DNA from 3 places in the Methylobacterium sp. 22177 genome. Region 3 is predicted to be linked to each of the others. Evidence: predicted binding sites of a transcription regulator. Region 3 holds the regulator's gene; each other region holds the start of a gene.

Region 1 (6,587 bases), on a different contig from region 3:
GGCCGGCCGCCTCCTTCAGCGCCAGGAAGGCCGCGTAGGCGTTCGCCCGGGCGGCGAGGCCGGCCTCGTCGATCGCGCCGCCCATGGCCCGCACCAGCCCGAGCCCCTCCCCGATCAGGCCCGTGTAGTAGGCCACGGCCTGCGGCGTGGCCGCCGTCAGGGCGTCGACGGCCCGGCGCTGCGCGGCCAGTCCGGTGAGCGCCTGCGCGAAGCCCTCGCTCCGGGCCGCAAAGACCGGCCCGAAGCCCGTCGCGGCGGTCACGGCCTCGGGCAGTCCGGCGAGCGCCGCGTCGGTGCGCCCGCGCTGGGCCGCCAGTTCCGGACCGAACTGCGCGCCCTGCGCGCCCAGGAACAGGCTCGAGGCCCCGCGCTCCCGCTGGGCCTCGTGCACGAAGGCGCTGATCCGGGAGGCGAGGCCGACCAGGCCCTCAACCCGGTCCATCTCGGCCCGCCGCGCCCACTGGTCCGACACGGCGAGGCCGGCCGCCCCCGCGAAGGCGAGGCACGGGGCGAGCGCCACCGCCAGGATGCGGGCGCGGAGCGAGGCGAGGATCGGCATCGGAAGATCTGGAACCGTCCGGCAGGAGACGCGCCACCTTCCGGCCAAGTCATAAAAATCCGGTTATGGGTCTCGCGCCGATCCGGGACCGGTCTGCCCAATCAGGCGGCGTTTTGGGCCGCATCTGCCAATTCGACGTGCAGATCTCCCCAGGTCTTCAGCGCGCGGATGACCGGCTCGAGGGACCGACCCCGCTCGGTCAGGCTGTATTCGACCTTCGGGGGAACCTCGGCATAGACCGTCCGGGTGATCAGGCCGTCGGCTTCCATTTCGCGCAACTGGTTCGTGAGCATGCGCTGGGTCACGCTGGCGAGGCGCCGCCGGATCTCGTTGAACCGCAGGGTCCCCTCCAGCAGGTGATAGAGGATCACGCCCTTCCACTTGCCGTCGATGAGCCGGAGCGTCGCCTCGACGGCGCAGCCGGGGCTGCAGGCCCCCGTGTGGCGGCGGGTGCGGGGCATGGGCGTCTCCGACGGTATGGTTTCCGGCACTAGCGGCGTTTTATGTGCGTACTTGCGGCCCGTGAAGGCGGGCGGCATCTCCTGCGGCGACAGCCCGAGGAGATCACCATGCGCGCCGTCGGCTACCGCAAGTCCCTGCCGATCACCGATCCCGAAGCCCTGGTCGACCTCGACCTGCCCCAGCCGGCGCCCGGCCCGCGCGACCTGCTGGTGAAGGTCGAGGCGGTCTCGGTGAACCCCGTCGACACCAAGGTCCGGCGGCGGGCCGAGCCGGAGGCCGGCGGCGCCAAGGTGCTCGGCTGGGACGCGGCCGGCACCGTCGTCGCCGCCGGCGCGGAGGTCCCGGGCTTCGCCGCGGGCGACGCGGTGTTCTACGCGGGCGACCTCACCCGGGCGGGGACGAACGCCCAGTTCCACTGCGTCGATGCCCGCATCGTCGGGCGCAAGCCCGCGCGCCTCGACTGGGCGCAGGCCGCCGCCCTGCCGCTCACCGCGATCACCGCCTGGGAGACGCTGTTCGACCGGCTCGACACGGGCAAGCCGGTTCCGGGCGCCGCCCCGGCGATCCTGATCGTCGGCGGCGCGGGGGGCGTCGGCTCGGTGGCCATCCAGCTCGCCCGGGAACTCACCGACCTCACCGTGATCGCCACCGCGTCGCGGCCCGAGACGGCGGCTTGGTGCCGGGACCTCGGCGCCCACCACGTGGTCGACCATTCCAAGCCCCTGGCGGCCGAGGTGGCGGCCCTGGGGCTCGGCGCGCCGGGCCTCGTCTTCTCCACGACCAACACCGACGCGCACCTCGCCGCGATCGTCGAGCTCATCGCCCCGCAGGGCCGCCTCGCCCTGATCGACGATCCGGAGCGCCTCGATGTCGGGCTCCTCAAGCGCAAGAGCCTGTCGCTGCACTGGGAGTTCATGTTCACCCGCTCGATGTTCGCCACCGCCGACATCGCTGCCCAGGGCGCGCTCCTCGACGAGGTCGCCCGCCTCATTGATTCGGGCCGCCTGCGCACCACCCTGGGAGAGCATTACGGGCGGATCGACGCCGCGAATCTCCGGCGCGCCCACGGCCTGATCGAGAGCGGGCGCGCCAGGGGCAAGATCGTGCTCGAAGGCTTCTCGGAGTGAGCACGCGATGACGGAGGCGGCGGGGACCGGGATCTTCGACGTGGCGGCACTGGCGGCGGCGCTGCCCGAAAGCGCCGGGACCCTCCTGGTCGACACCTACCTGACCGACCGGGAGGCCGCGAGCGCCCGGGTGTTCCGGGTCTACCGGCCGACGCCGCCGCACTACCACGCCACCTGCGACGAGTACCTCTACTGCCTCTCGGGCCGGGGCACCTTCTGGATGCGCGATCCCGCCGCGGTGACCGCGTTCGGCCCCGGCCAGCTCCTGTTCTTCGAGAAGGGCACGGTCCACGCGATGCCGGCGCTCGAGCCCGGGGACCCGGTGGTGTTCCTGTCGATCGACACGCCCCGCCGGGCGCCGACCGACATCATCTTCGTGAACCCGGAGGACGGGACGCCGGCCAGCTTCATGGCGCGCAACGCGGAGGGTTGAGGTCAGACCCGCAGGGAGCGCCCGGCCGCCGCCACGCCGACGAGCAGGGCCGCCACGATCAGGAGCGCCGCGGGGAGGCCGAGCGCCTGCGCGGCGAAGCCGATCAGGGCCGGGCCCGCCAGCACCCCGGCATAGCCCAGCGTCGTCACCGCCGGCACCGCCACGCGCGCGGCCATCGCCCTCTGGCGGCCGGCCGCCGTGAACAGGACCGGGACGATGTTGGCGCAGCCCGCCCCGACCAGCGCGTAGCCGGCGAGTGCCGCCTCCCAGGCCGGGACGAGGACCGAGAGCGCGAGGCCGACGGCCGCCAGCAGGCCGCCGAGGACGACCACGCTCCGGCGCCCGAGCCGGGCCACGACCCGGTCGCCCGCGAGCCGGCCGACCGTCATCGTCACCGAGAAGGCCGCGTAGCCGAGCGCCGCCCAGGCCGGATCGAGCCCCCGCTGCTGGATCAGGAAGACCGCGCTCCAGTCGAGGGCCGAGCCCTCGGTGAGGAACACCACGAAGCAGAGCAGGCCCAGGACCAGCACCGGGCCGCGGGGCAGCGCGAAGGCGGGGCCGCCGCGCGCCCCTCCCCTGTCCGGCGGCAGGATGCCGGGCCAGGCGGCGGCGAACAGGGCCGCGATGCCGGCGGTCAGGAGCAGCACGCTCCAGCCCGCGCCGAGGCCCGCCGCCAGCAGGCCGCTGGCGATCAGCGCCCCCAGGATGCAGCCGAGGCTGTAGAGGCCGTGGAAGCCCGACATCATCGGGTGCCCGCTCCGGCGCTCCACCGCGACCGCCTGCAGGTTCATGACGCAGTCCACCGCCCCCATCCCGGCCCCGAACAGCAGCAGCCCCAGGGTGAGCGTCACGAGCCCCGAGGCCGCGGCCAGCACCGGGAGGGCGAGGCCGAGGGCCAGCGTGCCGGCGAGCAGGACCGGCCGGAAGCCGAGCCGCGCGGCCGCCACCCCGGCGCTCGGCATCGCCAGGATCGAGCCGATGCCGAAGGTGAGGAGCAGCAGGCCGAGCCCCGCCGCGTCGAGGCCGGCGCGGTCCTTCACCAGCGGCACCAGCGGCGCCCAGGTGGCGTTGGCGATGCCGACGATCAGGAACAGCAGCCGCGTGGACAGCCTCTGCCGGGCCGCGGCCCGGTCGTCGGCCCCCGGGATGGCGACCGGATCGGTCAGGTCGAGTGCTGGCATCGATGCCTGTCGGGACTTGGATCTGTGGGCGGGATTGGGCGATGTGGATCTCAACTCCCGCGGTGCAACACCGAAGGTGGGCCAAGGTTTGGCGAATCGAGATCCGGCGAACCCGGGGCCGCCGGACTCCGATCGCGGCCGTTGGCTGCACGTCGTCGCCCGCGCAAGCGAAGGGGCCCGGCGCGCGGCTCGTCAGCGTGGCGCCATCCGGATTGCTTGCGCTGCGCGCAAAGACGGCTGCGCGTTCACCGAGCGGTTGCCGACGTACGCGTTTCGTTCTAGCAAGGGCGGCGCATGACGGGCCTGCGTCCCGCCGGCCGCATCTTGCCGTGAGCCCCCGCGGGCTCGACATGAGGCCGGTGCGGCGGCTGGCCCGCGCGCGAATCCGACTCTGACCGCGTCGACGCCTCGAAAGACCGCCGCCCTCATGGCCAAAGCCCAAGCTGGAAGTCGTGTCGCACGCCGCGCCGGCGCCGCCAAAGCCGCTCCCAAGGCGCCCCTCAAGGCAGCCTCGACGAAGGCAGGCTCAACGAAGGCGGCCCTGCCCAGACAGGCCCGCGCGAAGGGCGAAGCGCCCGCGGCCCGGACCGAGGCCGCCATCGACGCCAGGCTGGAGGTCCTGTTCGACGCCGCGCCGGCCCCCGTCGAGGACCGGCGGGTCATCGCGATCCGCGGCGCCCGGGAGCACAATCTCAAGAACGTCGACCTGACCATCCCCCGGGACAAGCTCGTCGTGTTCACCGGGCTGTCGGGCTCGGGCAAGTCGTCGCTCGCCTTCGACACGATCTACGCCGAGGGGCAGCGCCGCTACGTCGAGTCGCTCTCGGCCTACGCTCGCCAGTTCCTGGAGATGATGTCGAAGCCCGACGTCGACCAGATCGACGGGCTGTCGCCGGCCATCTCCATCGAGCAGAAGACCACCTCCAAGAATCCCCGCTCCACCGTCGGGACGGTCACCGAGATCTACGACTACATGCGCCTGCTCTGGGCGCGGGTCGGCATCCCCTACTCGCCGGCCACCGGCCTGCCGATCGAGAGCCAGACCGTCCAGCAGATGGTCGACCGCGTGCTGGAGCTGCCGGAGAAGACCCGGCTCTACCTGCTCGCGCCGGTGGTCCGCGGGCGGAAAGGCGAGTACCGCAAGGAAATCGCCGAGTACCAGAAGAAGGGCTTCCAGCGTCTGCGCGTGAACGGCGAGTACTACGCCATCGACGACGTGCCCAAGCTCGACAAGAAGTTCAAGCACGACATCGACGTGGTGGTCGACCGGATCGTGGTCCGCGCCGATATCGGCTCGCGCCTCGCCGAATCCTTCGAGACGGCGCTGGAGCTCGCCGACGGCGTCGCCGAGATCGTGTTCGCCGACGCCCCCGAGGGCGAGGCGCCCCGGACCATCACCTTCTCGTCGCGGTTCGCCTGCCCGGTCTCGGGCTTCACCATCGCGGAGATCGAGCCGCGTCTGTTCTCGTTCAACAACCCGTTCGGCGCCTGCCCGACCTGCAGCGGCATCGGCCACGAGATGCGGATCGATCCCGAGCTGGTGATCTCCGACCCGGCCCTGAGCCTGAAGCGCGGCGCGGTCGGCCCCTGGGCGAAGTCGACCTCGCCCTATTACGGCCAGACCCTGGAGGCGCTGGCCGAGCATTTCGGCTTCAAGACGGGCGTCCCCTGGCAGAGCCTGTCGGAGACCGCCCGCGCCATCGTGCTCTACGGCTCGGGCAAGCAGTCGATCCGCTTCGCCTACGACGACGGGTTGCGCAAGTACACGGTCAACAAGCCGTTCGAGGGCGTGATCCCGAACCTGGAGCGCCGCTACAAGGAGAGCGACTCGGACGCCGTCCGGGAGGAGATCGGGCGCTTCATGAGCGAGACGCCCTGCGCCGCCTGCGGCGGCAAGCGGCTGAAGCCCGAGGCGCTCGCCGTGAAGGTCGCCATGGCGGACATCGCCGACGTCACGGCCCTCTCGGTGAGCGAGGCGCACCGCTGGTTCTCGGAGCTGCCGGAGAAGCTGACCGCCAAGCAGAACGAGATCGCGGTCCGGATCCTGAAAGAGATCCGCGACCGGCTGACCTTCCTGGTGGATGTCGGCCTCGAATACCTGACGCTCGCCCGCGGCTCCGGCTCGCTCTCGGGCGGCGAGAGCCAGCGCATCCGGCTCGCCTCGCAGATCGGCTCGGGGCTGACCGGCGTGCTCTACGTGCTGGACGAGCCCTCGATCGGCCTGCACCAGCGCGACAACGAGCGGCTGCTCGGCACGCTCAAGCGCCTGCGCGACCTCGGCAACTCGGTGATCGTGGTCGAGCACGACGAGGACGCGATCCTGCAGGCCGATTACGTGGTCGATGTCGGGCCGGGCGCCGGCATCCACGGCGGCGAGATCATCGCGCAGGGGACGCCCGCCGAGGTGCTGGCGAATCCCGCCTCGCTCACCGCCAAGTATCTCACCGGCGCGATGTCCGTGCGCACCCCGACCGCGCGCCGCAAGGGCCGGAAGGGCAAGCTCGGGCTGTTCGGCGCAAGGGGCAACAATCTGAAGGACGTGGATGTCGAGATCCCGCTCGGCACCTTCACCTGCATCACCGGCGTGTCCGGGGGCGGCAAGTCGACCCTGGTGATCGACACGCTCTACAAGGCGGTGGCGAAGAAGCTGAACGGCGCCCTGGAGCACCCGGCGCCCTACGGGCGGCTGGAGGGGCTGGAGCACCTCGACAAGGTCATCGACATCGACCAGTCGCCGATCGGGCGCACCCCGCGCTCGAACCCCGCCACCTATATCGGCGCCTTCACGCCGATCCGCGACTGGTTCGCGGGCCTGCCCGAGGCCA
Region 2 (6,587 bases), on a different contig from region 3:
TCGACCTGGAGGAGGGTCAGCTCGACCCGGCGCGGCTGGTCCGCGTGGTCATCGACCCCTACCAGCCGCTCTCCTTCAAGCAGGAGAAGGACACGAATTTCCGCGACACGGTGGTGACGCTGCTCCTCGACAATTCGGGCTCCATGCGCGGCCGGCCGATCACCGTGGCGGCGACCTGTGCCGACATCCTGGCGCGGACGCTGGAGCGCTGCGGCGTGAAGGTGGAGATCCTGGGCTTCACCACCCGGGCCTGGAAGGGCGGCCAGAGCCGCGAGGCGTGGCTCGCCGCCGGCAAGCCGCCGAATCCCGGGCGCCTGAACGACCTGCGCCACATCGTCTACAAGTCGGCCGACGCGCCCTGGCGGCGCGCGCGCAAGAACCTCGGGCTGATGATGCGCGAGGGGCTGCTCAAGGAGAACATCGACGGCGAGGCGCTCGACTGGGCGCACAAGCGCCTGCTCGGGCGGCCGGAGCAGCGCAAGATCCTGATGGTGATCTCCGACGGCGCGCCGGTGGACGACTCGACCCTGTCGGTGAATGCCGGCAACTACCTCGAGCGGCACCTGCGCTGGATGATCGAGGAGATCGAGACGCGCTCGCCCGTGGAGCTCCTCGCCATCGGCATCGGCCACGACGTGACCCGCTACTACCGCCGCGCCGTGACGATCATCGACGCCGAGGAGCTCGGCGGGGCGATGACCGAGAAGCTGGCCGAGCTGTTCGAGGAGGACGGCGCGGCGCCGACCGGCCGCATGCTGCGCGCGGCGGGCGGGCGGCGCTGATCGCCGGTCCGACCGAGCCGCTGCTCTGGCTCTCGGGCCGTCCGATCCGGGGCCTCATCCCGAGGCGCCCGAGCGCCGCGACTGACGCGTCCCTACCGTCACCGCGAGCGAAGCGCAGTGATCCAGGGCGCCCCGACCCCGGTGGGCGCAGCGCCACTGGTCTGCTTCGCTCCGCCCGCGATGACGGCGGCGTCGGAGGCATCGACCGGAGACGGTATGCATGGGACTGTCCGGATCAGTCTGCCTGTCGCGCAAGCGGAAACCGCCGCGGCCCCGAGGGTCACGGCGGTTGAAACCATCCGGTCAGGAACGGTGAAGCCCGACGACTCAGGCCGCGGCGGCCGGGGTCTCGGCGAGCTTCTTGTGGATCTCGCGCTTCAGGAGGCGCGCGGTCTGCGACAGGTCGCCCTCGCCGGCCTTGATCAGGAAGGCGTCGAGGCCGCCGCGGTGCTCCACCGAGCGCAGGGCGTGCGCGGTGACCCGCAGGCGGACACGCTTGCCCAGCGCGTCGGACTGAAGGGTGACGTTGCACAGGTTCGGCAGGAACCGGCACTTGGTCTTGCGGTTCGAGTGGCTCACGAGGTGGCCGACCTGAACGGCCTTGCCGGTGAGTTCGCAGCGGCGCGCCATGATAAAAAACGATCCCGTCTCGTTCCGCCCGGTAGAGACCCGATCGCGGCCGGCGCGATCTTCGTCGCAGCAGGCGGCGCCCGTTGCGTGTTCCAGGTCCGGCGGAGTCCTGTTGAAGGCGCGAGCCTATAGGCGACGAAGGCGCGGTGCGTCAAGGTGCCGACGGGTGCCGGAGCCGCGCCCGACGCCCAACGGTCTGTTAACCACGATGCCGGGATATAGCCTTCTTCCACCTGCAGGAAGGCGCCTCTCCCCGCTCCGTGCGTCGCAGAGGACGCTGGCGAGCGGGTGTGTTCGAGAGGGCGCGTTCGAGCGAGTGTCTTGGCCCGCCCGCCCTGGGATGCGATCCGGATCATGAGCGCCACGCCAGTCCGTCGGATGATCAAGCCGTTGACCGAGCCGTCGACGAAGCACGCTGTCGGGCGGCTCGCGGGCAGCCTCCTCGCGGTCGCGGCCCTCGCGGCCCCGACCGATGCCGGGGCGCGGGTGTCGCGGGCCAAGCGGGCCGCGCCCGCCGCCGCGACCGTGGCGGTCGATTACGGCATCAACCTCGCCGGCCTCCCGATCGGCACGGCGCGCCTCGCCGGCTCCTTCGACCGCGACCGCTACATGATGGACGTGTCGGCGGTGCTCACCGGCCTCGTCGGGGCGATCACCGGCGGGAAGGGCTCCGCCCGGGCCTCGGGCAGCTTCTCGGCCGCGCCGCAGCCCGGCGCCTTCGCCATCGCCACTCAGACGGCGAGTTCCGGCATCGCGGTGCGCATGGCCCTGGCGCACGGCAACGTCGTCCAGGCCGAGATCACGCCGCCGTTGATCGACATGCAGGACCGCGTTCCGGTCACACCGGCCAACAAGCGCGGCATCATCGACCCGGTGAGCGCCCTGCTGATGCCGACCCAGGGGCGCGGCGAGCCCCTCGACCCGGAGAATTGCAACCGGACCCTGCCGGTCTTCGACGGCGCCACCCGCTTCAACGTCGTGCTGAGCTACGCCGAGACCCGCCCGGTGCAGAAGCCCGGCTATGCCGGCCCGGTACTCGTCTGCAATGCCCGCTACCAGGCGGTCGCCGGCCACCGCCCGGACCGGCCGGGGGTGAAGTTCATGGAGGAGAACCGCGAGATGTCGGTCTGGCTCGCCCCCGTCGAGGGGACGCGCGTCCTGATCCCGCTGCGCATCTCGGTGCTCACCACGATCGGCACCAACATCATCGAGGCCACGCGCTGGAGCCAGAGCGGCACGCCGACGACCACCGGCACGGCCGGCACCGGCGTGGCCGGCAACAGCGTCGCGCAGGCGAGCTTGGCCGGGCAGTAGCGCCGCCGCCCAGGCGTTTGACCGGCGGCCGGTTTCCCGGCACCTCGGCGCGGCGCGGCAGCCGCGCGGGGAGGTCAGCAGTGCCCAAGGGCTACATCATCGTCCGGATGACGGTCACCGATCCGGACACCTACAAGGACTACGCCGCCATGGCCTCCGAGGCGATGCGCCGCTACGGCTGCAAGCCGCTGGTGCGCGGCGGCCGGTGCGAGGCGCTGGAGGGCGAGGGCCGTCCGCGCAACGTCGTGCTGGAATTCGAGTCCTACGAGGCGGCGCGCAGCTACTACTTCTCGCCCGAGTACCAGGCCGCGGTGGCCAAGCGCCGGCCGGCGGGAATCGGCGAGGTGGTGCTCGTCGAGGGTGTCGACTGATCGACGTCTGGGTTGCTCCCGGATTCCGCGCGGTCCGCGAAACGCCCCTGGGAGGCGCGGAGCCGGCCCTCACCGCTCTCCCGGCTCGCCGTGCCGGTGGGGACGCACGCGGCGAGGTCCGCAGCCGCGCGGGTGGAGGGAATCTTCACGTTCCCGGCGATAATGCCCGGATGTGCTCGCCTGCCCTCCGAATCGCCCTCGCCCTGGCCGCGCTCGCAGGCCCGGCCGCCGCACAGCCCCTGAGCGCCGGATCCGCCGATCAGGGCTGCGGCGGTGACGCCTTCTCGTCGGCCGAAGTCGTCGAGAACAGGCCGCCCCGCCGCGGTCCCCTCGTCGCGACTCCCGACACGCTCTGCGCCGACCTCGCGCCGCAGCCGGGCACCCCGACGACGCAGATCGATATCTACCCGATGATCACGCCGCAGATTGGACCTGGCGGCGGCGGCATCCCATATGAGGGAGGACCGTACCGGCCCTAACGTCCCCGACGCGGCCGGCCGGTCGGACCCGCCTCCCCGCCCGCGCCGCGACGGCGCCGCGACGGCCTTCCCGCTCGAAGGAACCGCCGACCATCGACGCGCTGCTCCGCCCCACGTCCAGTCGCTCGCTGTCCCGCGAGGCCCGCGCCCGCGGCGTCACCGCGGTCCTCGGGCCGACCAACACCGGCAAGACGCATCTCGCCATCGAGCGGATGCTCGCGCACCCGACCGGCATGATCGGGCTGCCCCTGCGGCTGCTCGCCCGGGAGGTCTACCTGCGCGTCGTCGCGAAGGTGGGCCCCGAGAAGGTCGCCCTCGTCACCGGCGAGGAGAAGATCAAGCCGGACCGGCCGCGCTACTGGATCTGCACCATCGAGGCGATGCCGCGGGACCTCGACGTGGCGTTCGTGGCCATCGACGAGATCCAGCTCGCCGCCGACATGGATCGCGGCCACGTCTTCACCGACCGCCTGCTCTACGTCCGCGGCCGGGAGGAGACCCTGCTGATCGGCTCCTCGACCATGCTGCCGCTGGTCCAGGACCTGATCCCCAACGTCCACACCACGACCAGGCCGCGGCTCTCGCAGCTCACCTTCGCGGGGGAGAAGCGGCTGTCGCGGCTGCCCCGGCGCACCGCCATCGTGGCGTTCTCGGCCGAGGAGGTCTACGCGATCGCCGAGCTGATCCGCCGCCAGCGCGGGGGCGCCGCGGTGGTGCTCGGTGCCCTGTCGCCGCGGACCCGCAACGCCCAGGTCGAGATGTACCAGGCGGGCGACGTCGACTACCTCGTGGCCACCGACGCGGTCGGGATGGGCCTCAATCTCGACGTCGATCACGTCGCGTTCGCGGCCAACTGGAAGTACGACGGCACCCGCTTCCGCAAGCTCACGCCCGCCGAGATGGGCCAGATCGCGGGGCGCGCGGGGCGCCACCTCTCGGACGGCACCTTCGGCTCCACCGGCCGCTGCCCGCCGTTCGAGGCCGAGCTGGTGGAGCGGCTGGAGAGCCACGACTTCGATCCCCTGCGCATCCTGCAGTGGCGCAACCCGGATCTCACCTTCGGCAGCCTGGACGGCCTGCAGGCGAGCCTCGACGAGCACCCGCGCGAATCGGGCCTGACCCGCGCCCCGATGGGCGAGGATCAGCAGGCCCTCGAGATCCTCATGAAGGAGGACGACATCCGCGACATGGCGCGCAGCGCCGCCGCGGTGCGCCGCCTGTGGGACGTCTGCGGCGTCCCGGACTACCGCAAGGTCCACCCGCAGGTGCACGCCGACCTCGTGGCCCAGCTCTACCGGTTCCTCATGAAGGGCATGGCGGGCCGCATCCCCGACACGTGGTTCGCCGAGCAGGTCGCGATGATCGACCGGACCGACGGCGACATCGACACGCTGTCCCGCCGGATCGCGCAGGGGCGCACCTGGACCTTCGTGGCGAACCGTCCCGACTGGCTGCGCGACCCAGAACATTGGCAGGGCGAGACGCGTCGGGTAGAGGACAGGCTGTCCGACGCCCTGCACGAACGCCTCGCGAGCCGCTTCGTCGACCGGCGCACAAGCGTCCTGATGCGGCGCCTGAGAGAGAACACGATGCTCGAAGCCCAGATCACCGCCGACGGTGACGTCACCGTCGAGGGTCAGCATGTCGGCCACCTTCACGGATTCCTGTTCGTTCCCGATGCCAGCGCCGAGGGGCACGAGGCAAAGACACTGAGGAGCGCCGCCGAGAAGGCGCTCGCGGGCGAGATCGAGGCGCGGGCCGAGCGATTCGCCGCGGCCGCCGATTCGACCCTCGTGCTCTCGCACGACGGCACGATCCGCTGGACCGGCGCGCCCGTCGCCAAGCTCACGCCCGGCGAGAAGCTGTTCGCCCCGCAGATCCGTCTGCTGGCGGACGACAGCCTGACCGGCGCGCATCGCGAGAAGGTCGAGGGCCGCCTCGACGCGTGGCTGAAGGCCTACATCGTGCGGCTGCTCGGCCCGCTCATGGAGATCGAGACCGCGGCCGACCTCACCGGCCTCGCCAAGGGGATCGGCTACCAGGTGGTCGAGGCGCTCGGCGTCCTGGAGCGCTCGAAGGTGGCGCACGAGATGCGCAGCCTCGACCAGGACGGCCGCGGGGCCCTGCGCCGCCACGGCGTCCGCTTCGGCGCCTACCACATCTTCCTGCCGGCCCTGCTGAAGCCGGCGCCCCGCACGCTCGCGGCCCAGCTCTGGGCCCTGCGCAACGGCGGCCTCGACCAGCGCGGCCTCGACGAGATCGCGCATCTCGCCGGCTCCGGCCGCACCTCGATCAAGGTCGATCGCGAGATCGCCAAGGGGCTCTACCGCGCCGCCGGCTTCCGGGTCAGCGGCGAGCGGGCGGTGCGCGTCGATATCCTGGAGCGGCTCGCCGACCTGATCCGCCCGGCGATCGCCTACCGGCCCGGCACCACCCCGGGCGCACCGCCGGACGGCACGGCCGACGGCGACGGCTTCGTGGCCACCGTCGGCATGACCTCGCTGGTCGGCTGCTCGGGCGAGGATTTCGCCTCGATCCTGAAGTCGCTCGGCTACACGGCCGAAGCGCGCCCCGGCCCGGCCATCACGGTGCCGCTCGTCCCCGCCGCCGCCACCGCGCCGGCGGCACCGGCCGTCGCCGCCGAGGCATCCTCCGAGGAGGCCGTCGCCGCGCAGGCGGACGCCGCCGAGCCGGTCGGCGACGAGGTTCCGGACGCCGAGGGCGAGACCGCCGCCGACAACGCTCCCGCGGCCGAGGAAGCCCCGGCCGCCGAAGCCGAGGCGGCGCCCGCCGTGGGCGAGGTTCCGGACGACGCGGCCGGCGCGCCCGTCGAGGAGGCCGCCGCGACCGAGGCCTCCGCGGCCGAGGCTTCCGCGACCGACGCGCCCCACGCCGGGGCGGAGCAGCCGGCCGACGGGGTCACCGAACCCATGGCCGAGTCCATCGCCGAGCCCCCGGCCGCATCCGCCGAGGAGACCGCGCCCGAGACCGCCGCCGAGGCGCAGCCCGCC
Region 3 (6,587 bases):
GCGCGGGGCGCGCCCCTCCGCGCGGGCGGTCTCGCGCATCTGCGCGAGTTCCTCGGCGGTGGCGTAGCAGTGATAGGCGCGGCCCGCGGCCAGCAGCTCCTCGGCCACGGCGCGGTGGCGCTCGGCGCGGGCGAACTGGAAGACCACGTCGCCGTCCCAGTCGAGGCCGAGCCAGGACAGGCCGTCGAGGATCGCGTCGATCGCGCCCTTGGTGGAGCGCTCCCGGTCGGTATCCTCGATGCGCAGCAGCATCTTCCCGCCGGTGTGGCGGGCGTAGAGCCAGTTGAACAAAGCCGTGCGGGCCCCGCCGATGTGCAGGTAGCCGGTGGGCGAGGGGGCGAAGCGCGTGACGACGGCTGAGGACATCGGTCCGGTATGTTCCGGGGCTGGTCGCGGACGGAGCGCGACGGACGGCGAAGGGGCGGCGGAGCGGCGAGGGGCTCGACAGGGCGCCCGTAGCACGAAGAGCCGGCTGTAGCACGGGCCGGCGGATGCGTTAAGAATCGCCCGCAGAATCGCTCGGCCCCGACGACAGGTCGCGCGGAGCGGGGCGGCGGCGATGCGGCGGATCGGCGCGAGGCGGGCGGGCGGCGCGGTGGCGCTGATCGGCCCGCGCGTCCGAGCCCTCCCGCCCGCCCTACCGGCGCTCCGCGGCTGGGTCGCCGCCGGTCTCGCCCGCGAGGCCGAGCAGCGCCGGCTGTTCCCCTGGCTGGCAGTGGCCTTCGGCGGCGGGATCCTGGTCTACTTCGCGGCGGCCGACGGCGCGCCGAGCCTGGCCGCGCCCCTGATCGCGGCCGCCTTCGCGCTGGCGCCGGTTCCCGTCCTCGGCGCGCGGCCGGCGGCCCTGGCGGCGGCGCTCGCGGTGGCGGCCGCGCTCCTCGGCTTCGCGGCGGCGACCTGGCGGGTCACGCAGGTCGCCGCGCCGATCCTGACGCGCACCACGATCGGTCCGCTCGTCGGAACGGTCGAGGCCCTGGACGAGCGCGAGGTCGGCGCCCGGCTGGTGATCCGGGTGGAGAGCTTCGCCGGCCTCGCGCCCGAGGCGCGGCCCGCCCGGGTGCGGGTCTCGTTCCGCAAGACGCCGATCCCGCGCCCCGGGGACGTCGTCGCCGCCACGGCGCGGCTGCTGCCGCCCCCGGAGGCGGCCCGGCCCGGCGGCTACGACTTCGCCCGGGACGCCTACTTCCAGGGGATCGGCGCGGTGGGCTCGCTGGTCGGCGCGGTCACCGTCCGGGCGCCGTCCGAGCCGCCGCCGCTGGGCCTGCGGCTCGCCGCGGCACTGGACGCGGCCCGCAACGGGCTCACGCGCCGGATCGCGGAGGCCGCCGGCGGCCAGGCGGGCGCGGTGGCGGCGGCCCTGGTGACCGGCAAGCGCGGCCTCATCGGACCGGCGACCAACGACGCGCTCCGCGCCGCGGGCATCTACCACGTGGTGTCGATCTCGGGCCTCCACATGGTGCTGGCCGCCGGCGTGGTGTTCTGGCTGGTGCGGGCGGTCCTCGCCACGGTGCCGCTCTGCGCGCTCCTCTGGCCGATCAAGAAGATCGCGGCCGGCTTCGCCATGGTCGGCGTCACCGCCTACTGCGCCTTCTCGGGCTGGGACATCGCGGCCGAGCGCTCGCTGATCATGACCCTGATCATGCTGGGCGCGATCCTGGTGGACCGGCCGGCCCTGTCGATGCGCAACCTCGCCCTCGCGGCGCTGATCGCCCTGGCCCGGGAGCCGGAGGGCCTGCTCGGCCCGAGCTTCCAGATGTCCTTCGGCGCCGTGGCCGGGCTGATCGCCTGCGCCCGGCTGATCGACGGGCGGCTGTTCGTGCGCCCCGGGGCCGGGCGGATCGGCCGCCTCGTCGGCACCGGCCTCTCGGCGGTCACCGGGACCCTGGCCACGACCCTTGTGGCGCAGGTCGCGACCGCGCCCTTCGCCACCTACCACTTCCAGACGGTCCAGCCCTTCGGGCTCGTCGGCAACGCCCTGACTCTGCCGCTCGTCTCCCTGGCGGTGATGCCCGCCGCGGTGATCGGCTGCCTCGCCTATCCCTTCGCCCTCGACCGGCCGGTCTGGTGGCTGATGGGGCGGGCGGTGGCCGGCATGCTGGCGATCTCGGACTGGATCGCCGGGTTCGAGCGGGCGAGCCTGGTGCTGCCGGCCTTCGGCGCCGCGGCGCTGACCCTGCTGACCGCGGGCCTGCTGCTGGCGACGCTGCCGGCCTCCCGCCTGCGCTGGCTCGCCGTGCCGCCGGTCCTGCTCGGCCTCGGCCTCGCGGCCCGGCCCGACCGCTACGACCTCTACGTCGACCGGCAGGGCGCGGGAGCGGCGGTGCGGGGTCCGGACGGGCGGCTCGCGGCCCTCGGAAGCCCCTCCGGCTTCGTCCTCGAGCAGTGGCTGAAGGCGGACGGTGACGGGCGGCGGCCCGCGGCGCTCATCGTCCGGTCGGGCAGCGGGCGCTGCGACCGGCTCGGCTGCACCGCCCGGCTGCCGGACGGGCGGGCGGTCGCCCTCGTCCGGGACAGGCGGGCCTTCCCGGAGGACTGCGCCCGCGCCGCGGTGCTGATCACCTTCCTCGCGGCGCCGCCGACCTGCACGGGCCCCCTGGTGATCGATCGGCAAGTCCTCGCCGCCCGCGGGGCCGTGGCCCTCCGGACCGACGGCGACGGCTTCGCCGCGCGCTTCGCCCGGGACGACGGGCGCGCCGTGCCCTGGCGGCCGGCCCCGGGACGCGATCCGGGACGCGATCCGGGACCGCCGCGGCCGGTCACCGCGGAGCCGGGCGACCGCGCCGCGGAGGACGGGGCCGCCGCGCCGGGCGGAGACCTCGCTCCCGGCGACGCGCCGGCCGAGCCGCTTCAGTAGCGGCGGACGAGGCTGACGAGGCGGCCCTGGATCCGGACCCGGTCGGGCCCGAGCACGCGGGTCTCGTAGGCCGGGTTGGCGGCCTCCAGGGCGATCGAGGAGCCGCGGCGGCGCAGGCGCTTGAGCGTCGCCTCCTCGTCGTCGATCAGCGCCACGATGATGTCGCCGGTATTGGCGGTGTCCTGCTTGCGGATGACCACGAGGTCGCCGTCCAGGATCCCGGCCTCGACCATCGAGTCGCCGCGCACCTCGAGGGCGTAGTGCTCGCCGCCGGCCACGAAGTCCGGCGACAGGGTGATGGCGTGGCTCTGGTTCTGGATCGCCGAGACGGGCGTACCGGCCGCGATCCGGCCCATGACGGGGATCGAGATGGCCCGGCCGGACTCTTCGATCATCCGCGTGCTCGCCGGGGCCGGCGGCTGCTTGGACTTGCCGCCCTCGACCACGCTCGGCGTGAAGCGGCGCGGCTCGGCGGGGGTCTGGGGCGCCGGCGCGGCCTGCGTCAGGCTCTCGGGGATGCGGATCACCTCGATGGCGCGCGCCCGATTCGGCAGGCGCCGGAGAAAGCCGCGCTCCTCCAGCGCCGTGATCAGCCGGTGGATGCCGGATTTCGACTTGAGGTCGAGGGCATCCTTCATCTCGTCGAACGACGGCGGGACGCCGCATTCCTGCATCCGGCTCTGGATAAATCGCAGGAGGTCCAGCTGCTTGCGCGTGAGCATCGACGGGGGACTCGCGGCTTGGCGGACCGCCACGTGACGGTCTCCGAAACAAATCACGAACAGGTTAAACGTTCCGCAAGTGTTCCGCAAGAGCGGCACCGCCACGCTCGGCGCGCCGCGGCGCGCCCGCGGGACAAGGCGGAGAAACGCATTGACGGCGCAAGCGGAGCCGTTTCAATGCACCGCGGTGCCCCGCCGGGCAGGCGGCGGATCCGGGGCGCGGGCTGGGACCCTCTTGGAATGACGAGGATGCGACGACCCGCGGCTCTGCTGCCCCTCGGCCTCGCCGCCCTCGGCCTCGCCGGCTGCACCACCGGGTTCTCCTACATCTCGCGGAACTACGTGGCGCTCACCCCCCAGGTCGTGACGATCGGCTGCAAGGAGCCCTACGAGGTCTACGACAACCGGCAGCTGCGCCGGATGCTGATCGTCTCCAACGCCCTGCGCGAGTACACCGGCTGCAATCTGAGCGAGGTCCGGATCGATCCGGAGCCGGACGCCACCCGGGTGAAGCGCTTCCGCACCGCCGCCCGGGCCTATCTCGACGAGACCGTGCGCGAGGATTGCCGGATCACCGGCGAGACCGTGTTCGATCCGCTGAAGACCGAGTTCGCCTACGCGTGCGACGCGCCGATCGAGAAGCGCGGCACGGTGGTCCCCCGCCTGCCGGGCCGCAACCCCGGCCTCGGGGTGCGCTGACCGGCCGGCGGCGCGCCGTCAGGCGCCCGGCTTCGGGAAGGTCCGCTCCGCCGCGTCCCCGGCGGCGGCGAGCAGGGCGCGGGCGAAGGCCCGGGCCTCCGCCCGGTCGAGCACGATCGCGGCGGTCACCGGCGCACCGCCGAGGTCGGCGAGGGCGAGTTCCAGGCGCACCCCGTCGGGCACGGCGCTCGCCTGCAGGCTCCAGCCGGAGCCCCGATCCGTGCTCTCCGCCATCTCACGCTCCTCCCGCCTGCCCCGGGAAAACGCCGCAGGCGCCCGCCGGAACCGCCCGTGCGCGGGACTGTTCCCGAGCCGTGCCCAGCGCTTCCCTGCCTCGCCTGTCCGCTTACCTCAAGGCCGCGGGCCCCGGACTCGTGGTGATGCTGGCCGATACCGATGTCGGAAGCCTCATCACGGCGGCCCAGAGCGGGGCGCGCTGGGGCTACGCGCTGCTGCTCCTGCAGATCCTGCTGGTGCCGATCCTGTACGTCGTCCAGGAGCTGACGGTGCGGCTCGGGACCGCCACCGGGCGCGGCCACGGCGCGCTGATCCGGGAGCGGTACGGGCCGGTCTGGGCCTGGATCTCGTACGGCGGCCTCGTGGTCGCCGGCCTCGGCGCCATCGTCACGGAATTCTCCGGCATCGCCGGCATCGGGGACCTGTTCGGGGTGCCGCGGCTCGTGAGCCTCGGCCTGCCGGCCTGCCTGCTCCTCGGGCTCGTCCTCACCGGGAGCTACCGGCGCGTGGAGGTCGTGGCGATCGTGGTCGGACTGTTCGAGCTGGTCTTCGTCGGGCTCGCCGCCGCGGCGCGGCCGAACGTGTCCGAGATCGTCGCCTCCTTCGGGCACATGCCGCTGGGCGACGGTCAGTTCCGGGTGCTGATCGCCGCCAATATCGGCGCGGTGATCATGCCGTGGATGATCTTCTACCAGCAGTCGGCGATCGTCGATAAGGGCCTGGGCTGGGAGCACGCGCGGCGCTCGCGGCTCGACACGCTCGTGGGCGCGGTGATCTCGCAATGCGTGATGGGCGCGATCCTCGTCGCCGCCGCCGCCACGATCGGCAAGGCCGGGCAGGGCAGCGCGAAGGGGCTGGAGACCGTCGGCGACCTCGCGGGCGCCTTCACGCCGGCCCTCGGGCCGTGGCTCGGACAGGTGGTGTTCGGGGTGGGCATCGTCGCGGCGGCCTTCGTGGCGCTCAACGTCGTGGCCCTGGCGCTGGCCTGGGGGTTCGGCGACGTGACCGGCCGGCCCCACTCCCTGGAGCAGTCCCCCCGGGAGGCGCCGGCCTTCTACGGCGCCTTCGCGCTCGCCGTCGCGGCGGGGGCGGGCGCCGTGCAGCTCGTGCCGAACCTCGTGGCGCTCAACATCGCCGTGGAGGTGATGAACGCGCTGCTCCTTCCCCTGGCGCTCGGCCTGCTGATTCTCCTGGCCACCCGGGCCCTGCCCGAGGGACAGCGCGTGGCGGGCGCCTACAAGTGGCTGGTCTACGCGGTGTCGGGCCTCACCGTCGCCTTCGCGATGGTCGGCGTCCTGGACGGGGTGGGCCTGCTCTGACGCGATTGACGCGGGGCCCCCGATGATGTCTCCCGCGGGCTCCGATCAGGTGGAGTTCGAACATGCAAGAGATCTGGTTCCGCGCGGGCGAGGCCACGGTGCTGGCGGCCGAGGGCCAGTACACCGACGCCATGCCGGAGGTGCTGATCGGCTCGGTGCGCGGTCCGGTGGGTCAGGCCTTCGCGTCGATGATGGGGCAGGTCCAGGGCCACACGCGGATGTTCGTGGTGCGCGACCTCAACCAGCTGGTGCGCCCGGCCACAATGATGACCACCAAGGCCACGATCCACACGGCCGAGTACGTCGAACTCCTCGGCGGCGTGGTCCAGGCCGCCACCGGCGACGCGATCGTGGACTGCATCATCGAGGGCATCCTGCCCAAGGACGGGCTCGACGAGCTGTGCATGATCATCATGATCTGGCTCGATCCCCGCTGCGCGGAGGACGACAACCTCGACCAGAAGGACCTCTACCGGACGAACTACGAGGCGACGAAGCTCGCCATCGCCCGCGCCCTCAAGGGCGAGCCGACGGTGGACGAGCTGATCGCCAACCGGAAGACCGTGAAGCACTACGCGCTCGACGGCGTGATCGAGTACTGATCGGCCGCGCGGACCGCATCCTGCCGGCTCAGGTAAGCCTCAGCCCGGCGGGATGCGCCCCACCGAGCAGAGGGTGCGCACCGTGCTGCTGCCCGGGTCGGTGTAGCAGGAGGCCGACCAGCCGTTCTGCTGGATGAACGACTTGCGCCGCTCC

The links. The regulator LexA, encoded in region 3, represses DNA repair genes until DNA is damaged. The targets are predictions, from matches to a motif close to TGTTCNNNNTGTGTTCNG.
Region 1: a site for LexA is predicted at 4,026-4,043, ahead of uvrA (excinuclease ABC subunit UvrA). Genes of this name have one in related genera too.
Region 2: a site for LexA is predicted at 3,389-3,406, ahead of ACTJK8_RS18945 (helicase-related protein). Genes of this name have one in related genera too.

The regions. Positions count from the first base shown of each region.
Region 1 covers NZ_JBQEPK010000050.1:17,914-24,500, forward strand. Annotated here, with positions in the region: gene ACTJK8_RS27830 (methyl-accepting chemotaxis protein) at 1-559, opposite strand, end outside; gene ACTJK8_RS27835 (winged helix-turn-helix transcriptional regulator) at 661-1,020, opposite strand; gene ACTJK8_RS27840 (zinc-binding alcohol dehydrogenase family protein) at 1,129-2,148, shown strand; gene ACTJK8_RS27845 (cupin domain-containing protein) at 2,156-2,581, shown strand; gene ACTJK8_RS27850 (MFS transporter) at 2,584-3,762, opposite strand; gene uvrA (excinuclease ABC subunit UvrA) at 4,190-6,587, shown strand, end outside.
Region 2 covers NZ_JBQEPK010000021.1:57,627-64,213, forward strand. Annotated here, with positions in the region: gene cobT (cobaltochelatase subunit CobT) at 1-782, shown strand, start outside; gene rpmB (50S ribosomal protein L28) at 1,110-1,412, opposite strand; gene ACTJK8_RS18935 (DUF3108 domain-containing protein) at 1,791-2,726, shown strand; gene ACTJK8_RS18940 (DUF1330 domain-containing protein) at 2,807-3,097, shown strand; gene ACTJK8_RS18945 (helicase-related protein) at 3,678-6,587, shown strand, end outside.
Region 3 covers NZ_JBQEPK010000004.1:154,372-160,958, forward strand. Annotated here, with positions in the region: gene gltX (glutamate--tRNA ligase) at 1-366, opposite strand, end outside; gene ACTJK8_RS06865 (ComEC/Rec2 family competence protein) at 560-2,854, shown strand; gene lexA (transcriptional repressor LexA) at 2,848-3,576, opposite strand; gene ACTJK8_RS06875 (hypothetical protein) at 3,826-4,275, shown strand; gene ACTJK8_RS06880 (hypothetical protein) at 4,294-4,509, opposite strand; gene ACTJK8_RS06885 (NRAMP family divalent metal transporter) at 4,590-5,831, shown strand; gene fae (formaldehyde-activating enzyme) at 5,894-6,433, shown strand; gene ACTJK8_RS06895 (hypothetical protein) at 6,473-6,587, opposite strand, start outside.